DNA from 2 places in the Streptomyces sp. NPDC028722 genome. Region 2 is predicted to be linked to the other one. Evidence: riboswitches for the same ligand, from Rfam matches in the RefSeq annotation. Region 2 holds a riboswitch; the other holds the start of a gene.

Region 1 (3,401 bases), on a different contig from region 2:
GACCGTGTTCCCCAACTCTACCGCGCTCAATCACACAGAATTGCCCCCTCCGCTTCTCTTACGGAGGGGGCAATCACATGAACGATATGTAACCGGCGTTACCGAAGGTAATGATGCGGCGGATCAGCCGCCGGCGACCGCCGGAATGATCGACACTCCCGCACCGTCCGGCGTGGCGGTCTCGAGGCCCTGCTCGAAGCGGACGTCGTCGTCGTTGACGTACACGTTCACGAACCGGCGCAGCTTGCCCTGGTCGTCCAGCACCCGGGCGGCGATCCCGGCGTGGTTCTTCTCCAGGTCGGCGATGACGTCGGCGAGGGTCGCGCCCTCGGCGGCGACCTCGGCCGAACCGCCGGTGTAGGTGCGCAGGATGGTGGGGATGCGAACGGTCACGCTCATGCGAGGCCAGCCTCTCGGAAGGAGTCCAGGGTCGGGCGGATGGTGGCGGTGAGACCGGTCCCGGCCACCGCGTCCAGGGTCTTCAGGCCGTCACCGGTGTTCAGGACGACCGTGGTCTTCGCCGGGTCCAGCACACCGTTCTCGATCAGCTTGCGGGTGACGCCCACGGTGACACCGCCGGCGGTCTCCGCGAAGATGCCCTCGGTCCGCGCGAGCAGCTTGATCGCGTCCACCACCTGCTGGTCGGTGACGTCCTCCACGGCACCACCGGTGCGGCGCGCGATGTCCAGCACGTACGGGCCGTCGGCCGGGTTGCCGATGGCGAGCGACTTGGCGATCGTGTTCGGCTTCTGCGGCCGTACGACGTCGTGCCCGGCCTTGAAGGCGGTGGACACCGGCGAGCAGCCCTCGGCCTGCGCGCCGAAGATCCGGTACGGCCGGTCCTCGACGAGACCGAGTTCGATCAGCTCCCGGAGACCCTTGTCGATCTTCGTGAGCTGGGAGCCGGAGGCGATCGGGACCACGATCTGGTCGGGCAGCCGCCAGCCGAGCTGCTCGCAGATCTCGTACGCCAGGGTCTTGGAGCCCTCCGCGTAGTACGGCCGCAGGTTGACGTTGACGAAGCCCCAGCCCTCGCCGGCCGAGTCGCCGATCAGCTCGGAGCAGAAGCGGTTCACGTCGTCGTAGTTGCCCTCGATGCCGACCAGTTCACCGCCGTATACGGCGGCCATGACGACCTTGGCCTGCTCCAGGTCGTGCGGGATGAACACGCAGGAGCGCAGGCCGGCCCGGGCGGCGGCGGCGCCGACGGCACCGGCCAGGTTGCCCGTGGAGGAGCAGGACAGGGTGGTGAAGCCGAAGGCGCGGGCGGCCTCCAGGGCCTGGGCGACGACCCGGTCCTTGAAGGAGTGCGTCGGGTTCCCGGAGTCGTCCTTCACGTACAGCCCGCCGGTCACGCCCAGCTCGCGCGCCAGGTTGTCCGCCCTGACCAGCTCGGTCCAGCCCGGGTTCAGGTTGGGCTTGCCGGCGACGTCCGCGGGGACCGGCAGCAGCGGGGCGTAGCGCCAGATGTTCGCGGGGCCCGCCTCGATACGGCGGCGCAGCTCTTCGGTGTCGTGGGCGGAGAAGTCGTAGGCGATCTCCAGCGGACCGAAACACTCCTCGCAGGCGAAGACCGGGCCGAGCGGCACCCGGTGACCGCACTCGCGACAGCTCAGGGCCGTGGCGGGACCGAGGTCGACGGTGGAACTGCCGGTGCTTGCAACTGTCTGCACAGCCATGGAGGCGAGGCCCTTTCTCCTCATCTTCCTCACGACGCACTTCGCCGTGAGACGGATTTGGCACCTTCCCTAGCCGGGAGCCTCGCGAAGACGATCAGAACTGATCTACGAGAACCGACTGGAGGGTTGCCGGGGCTTCATCGGGCCGTGTCCCTCTGCCCCTCTGGATGAGCAATATGTGGTTGTGGACGCGAGCGACCCCCGACATGCGATGGTCACCGGCGTTGTTCAAGACTGTAACCGAAGGCCAGGACAGTTGAGATAGTCGTCCGTACCGCGAGATGGATCACACCGTGTGCGTGTGGTCGTGACAGTGAGGAACCACAGACCGTGCTGGAAGAAGTCGAGCGCTGGCTGGCCGACCGCTCCTGGTCCGTGACCGACCGCCCGCCCCACCGGATCCTGGCCGCCAAGCAGCGCACGGGCCAGACGATCAGCGTCGTGCTGCCCGCGCTCAACGAGGAGGAGACGGTCGGCGACATCGTCGCGGTCATCCGCCACGACCTCGTGGAGCAGATACCGCTGGTCGACGAGATCGTCGTCGTCGACTCCGGCTCCACCGACCGCACCGCGCAGGTCGCCGCGCGCGCCGGCGCCCGGGTCGTCCACCGCGACGCCATCCTGCCCCGCATCCCCGCCGTCCCCGGCAAGGGCGAGGTGCTGTGGCGCTCGCTGCTGGTGACCGGCGGGGACATCGTCTGCTTCATCGACGCGGACCTGCGCGAGTTCTCCTCCGACTTCGTCACCGGGATCGTCGGCCCGCTGCTCACCGACCCCGGCGTCGACCTGGTCAAGGCGATGTACGACCGCCCGCTCGGCGGCGCGGCCGGACAGGGCGGCCGGGTCACCGAACTCATGGCCCGGCCGCTGCTGAACATGCACTGGCCGCAGCTGGCCGGTTTCGTGCAGCCGCTGGGCGGCGAGTACGCGGCCCGCCGCACCCTGCTGGAGCAACTGCCGTTCCCCGTCGGCTACGGCGTGGAACTGGGGATGCTGGTGGACGCGCTGCACCTGGCCGGCCTGGACGCGCTCGCCCAGGTCGACGTGGGCGTGCGCCTGCACCGCCACCAGGACGGGCAGGCCCTGGGCCGGATGGCCGCCGCGATCTACCGCACCGCCCAGCTCCGGCTGGCCCGCGGCCATCTGGTCCGGCCCGCGCTGACCCAGTTCGAGCGGGGCGAGAACGGGTTCGAGCCGCGCACCTACTCGGTGGACACCGAGGAACGGCCGCCCATGGTGGAGATCGCCGAGTACGCCGAGCGCAAGGTGGCGTGAACAGTCCGTATACGGCCCCCTTCGTGGGCGGACCGCACGTTTGAGCGTTTGTGGGCCGGGCTAGGTTGAGGCGTATGGCTTCCACGCACGGCGCTGCTGAAAAGGCTCAGGTGCTGGTCGCGTCCAATCGCGGCCCGGTTTCGTATCAGATCGACGAGGAGGGATCGCTGCACGCCAGGCGGGGCGGCGGCGGGCTCGTCTCCGGGCTGTCGGCCATCGGGTCCGACGCGGACTCCGTGTGGGTGTGCGCCGCGCTCGGCGGCGGCGACCGCGAGGCCGTACGGCGCGCGGACGGCGCGCTGCTGCCGGCCGGGGACACCGGCGGGCAGCGGGTGCGGATGCTCGACATCGACGCGGCCGTGCACGCCGAGGCCTACAACGACATCGCCAACTCGGTGCTCTGGTTCATCCACCACATGCTGTACCAGACCCCGATGGAGCCGGTCT
Region 2 (3,401 bases):
GTCCTGGGCGTGTTCATCCCGCTGGCGCTGTTCGGGCTGTTCCTCGCGATGATCGCGCTGTACCCGTTCATCGAGTCCTGGATCACCGGCGACAAGCGCGAGCACCACATCCTGGACCGGCCGCGCAACGCCCCGACCCGCACCGCCTTCGGCGCCGCGTGGGTCGCCGGCTACGTGATCATGCTGATCGGTGGTGGCAACGACATCATCGCCACGCACTTCCATCTGTCGATCAACGCGGTCACCTGGTTCGTCCGCATCGCGTTCTTCGCCGGACCGGTCCTCACGTTCATCGCCACCCGGCGGATCTGCCTCGGCCTCCAGCGCCGCGACCGCGACAAGGTGCTGCACGGCCGCGAGACCGGCATCATCAAGCGGCTGCCGCACGGTGAGTTCATCGAGGTGCACGAGCCGCTCAGCCAGGAGCAGCTGCACACGCTCACCTCGCACGAGCAGTACCGGCCGGCCGAGATCGGTCCGACGACCGACGAGAACGGCGTCGAGCGCAAGGTGGGCACCTCGCAGAAGCTGCGGGTCAAGCTCTCCAACGTCTACTACGGCGAGGACAGCCAGATCCCCAAGCCGACCGTCGAGGAGTTCAAGGAGATCACGAGCGGCCACGGCCACCACTGATCCCCGCGTCGCCACACCACGCAGAAGGGCCCCGTCCGCCTCGCGGACGGGGCCCTTCGCGGTGCCTCGGGCTGGATAGGGTGGGGTACGACCGAGCAGGACCGTGTACGAGGAGCGGCTGATGAGCGCTGTGACCCCCGCTGGAGGCGACACCACGGCGGGCCGCTCCTGGCCCGTCCTGCTGAACGGCCTCCTGGAGGGCCGTGACCTGGCGGCCGACGACACCGCGTGGGCGATGGACCGCATCATGCGCGGTGAGGCGACCGACGCCCAGATCGCCGGTTTCGCGGTGGCGCTGCGGGCGAAGGGGCAGACGGTCCAGGAGATCACCGGCCTGGTCCGCACGATGTACGAGCACGCGAACGTGATCGAGGTGCCCGGCCGCACCGTCGACATCGTCGGCACCGGCGGCGACGGGGCCAGGACGGTGAACATCTCCACCATGTCCTCGCTGGTCGTCGCCGGCACGGGCGCGAAGGTCGTCAAGCACGGCAACCGCGCCGCCTCCTCGGCGTCCGGCTCCTCCGACGTCCTGGAGAAGCTCGGCGTCAACCTCGACCTGACCCCCCGCCGGGTCGTGGAGGTCGCGGAGGAGGCCGGCATCACCTTCTGCTTCGCGGTGAAGTTCCACCCCGCCCTGCGCCATGTGGGCGCCGCCCGGGGACAGCTGGGCATCCGGACCGTGTTCAACCTGCTCGGCCCGCTGACCAACCCGGCGCGGGTGCGGGCCCAGGCGGTCGGTGTCGCCGTCGCGCACGAGGCGCCCATCGTCGCGGGCGTGCTCGCGGAACGGGGCAACTCCTCCCTGGTCTTCCGGGGCGACGACGGCCTGGACGAGCTGACGACGACCTCCACCTCCCGGGTGTGGGTGGTCCGCGACGGCCGGGTCCGCGAGGAGTCCTTCGACCCCCGTGACGCCGGTCTGCCCCTGGTCCCGGTGGAGGCGCTGCGCGGCGGCGACCCGGCCCACAACGCCGACGTCGCCCGCCGTCTGCTCGACGGCGAGCAGGGACCCGTACGGGACGCCGTCCTGCTGAACTCGGCGGCGGCCCTGGTGGCCCTGGAGCCGACCGGCGCGTCGCTCACCGAGCAGCTCCGCGCGGGCATGGCGCGAGCCGCGGAGTCGATCGACTCGGGCGCGGCCCGGCGGACGCTGGAGCGGTGGGTGGCGGCCAGCAACGCCTGACCGCACCGCACGTCGTCCCGCGATCCGGACACGGGTTGCGGGACGACGATCAGTTCGCGTACGTTCTTCCACCAGGTCATGAGTGACAGTCATGAGGCCCCGGCCGACTGTCCGGCAACCCTCCGTCCGTGGCGGGGTGCCCCGGGTGAAGACCAGGCCGTGGACAGCAAGGTCCACGGCAAGCGCGGATCCCTCGCACACCTCTCAGGGTGTGGGACCAGGGATCCTGGTCGTCGAGGAGCCTCCCGTGAGCAAGCGAATGCGCTAGGGCCGCAGAGCCCCGCCTCCGCATCCCCCTTCACCCCACCGGCGCTCAAGCACACCCGCTCGCCCGGCGGATTCCACCTGCCTTCACGGGAGTTCAGCCATGTCCGTCTCCACCGCTGCCGCCGACCGGTCCCTCTGCGCCCCGCTGCCCGTCCTGGGCCGGGACGTCACCGTCCCGCTCGTGACGGGCGGCGAGGTCGCCTACGCCGCCCTCGACTACGCGGCCAGCGCCCCCGCCCTCCAGCGGGTCTGGGACGACGTCGCGGCCTACGCCCCGTACTACGGCAGCGTCCACCGTGGCGCCGGCTACCTCTCCCAGCTCTCCACCGACCTGTTCGAGAACGCCCGCAGGACCGTCGCCGAGTTCCTCGGCTGCCGCCCGGACGACCAGGTCGTCTTCACCCGCTCGACCACCGACTCCCTCAACCTCCTGGCGCGCGCCCTCCCGGCCGGCTGCCAGGTCTTCGTCTTCGAGACCGAGCACCACGCCTCCCTGCTGCCCTGGCAGGACGCCCGGGTGACCTACCTCGACGCCCCGCGCACCCCGCGCCAGGCGGTCCGCACCCTGGAGCGGGCCCTCGCCGGCCGCGACCCCCACGGCCCGGCCCTGGTCTGCGTCACCGGCGCCTCCAACGTCACCGGCGAGCTGTGGCCGGTGCGCGAGCTGGCCGCAGCCGCGCACGCCCACGGCGCCCGCATCGTCCTGGACGCCGCCCAGCTGGCCCCCCACCACCCGGTGGACATCCGGGACCTGGACGTCGACTGGGTCGCCTTCTCCGGCCACAAGCTGTACGCCCCCTTCGGCTCCGGTGTCCTGGCCGGCCGCGCCGACTGGCTGCGGGCGGCCGAGCCGTACCTCGCGGGCGGCGGCGCCAGCCGCAAGGTCACCCGGCGGCAGGACGGCGGGGTGGCCGTGGAGTGGCACGACAGCGCCGCCCGCCACGAGGCCGGCTCCCCGAACGTGATCGGCGCCTACTCCATCGCCGCCGCCTGCAAGGCCCTCACCGAGGCCGGCTGGGACACCCTCGTCGCCCGCGAGGAGCAGCTGATCCGCACGGTCCGCGAGGGCCTCGCCGAGGTCCCGGAGGTCAGGATCCTCTCCCTCTTCGGCGACGACGCCCCGCGCGTGGGTGTCCTCTCCTTCGTCGTCGAGGGCTGGAACAGCTCGCACTTCGCCGCCGCCCTCTCCGCCGAGTACGGCATCGGCGTGCGCGACGGCCTCTTCTGCGCCCACCCCCTGGTCCGCACCCTGCTGGGCACCGACCCGCAGACCCAGGGGGAGTGCGGCGCCCCCGAGGCGGCCCCGGGCGAGAAG

What was found. A riboswitch is a leader RNA that binds a small molecule or an ion and turns the genes downstream of it on or off. The one in region 2 is predicted to bind S-adenosylmethionine.
Region 1: linked by a shared signal. The riboswitch ahead of thrC (threonine synthase) and the one ahead of AB0F03_RS01005 (aminotransferase class V-fold PLP-dependent enzyme) in region 2 are both predicted to bind S-adenosylmethionine.

The regions. Positions count from the first base shown of each region.
Region 1 covers NZ_JBEZWU010000003.1:366,439-369,839, forward strand. Annotated here, with positions in the region: gene AB0F03_RS06940 (MoaD/ThiS family protein) at 124-399, opposite strand; gene thrC (threonine synthase) at 396-1,679, opposite strand; SAM riboswitch class I at 1,697-1,853, opposite strand; gene AB0F03_RS06950 (glucosyl-3-phosphoglycerate synthase) at 2,010-2,954, shown strand; gene AB0F03_RS06955 (trehalose-6-phosphate synthase) at 3,029-3,401, shown strand, end outside.
Region 2 covers NZ_JBEZWU010000001.1:225,842-229,242, reverse strand. Annotated here, with positions in the region: gene AB0F03_RS01015 (cytochrome bc complex cytochrome b subunit) at 1-633, shown strand, start outside; gene trpD (anthranilate phosphoribosyltransferase) at 755-1,819, shown strand; SAM riboswitch class IV at 1,894-2,010, shown strand; gene AB0F03_RS01005 (aminotransferase class V-fold PLP-dependent enzyme) at 2,187-3,401, shown strand, end outside.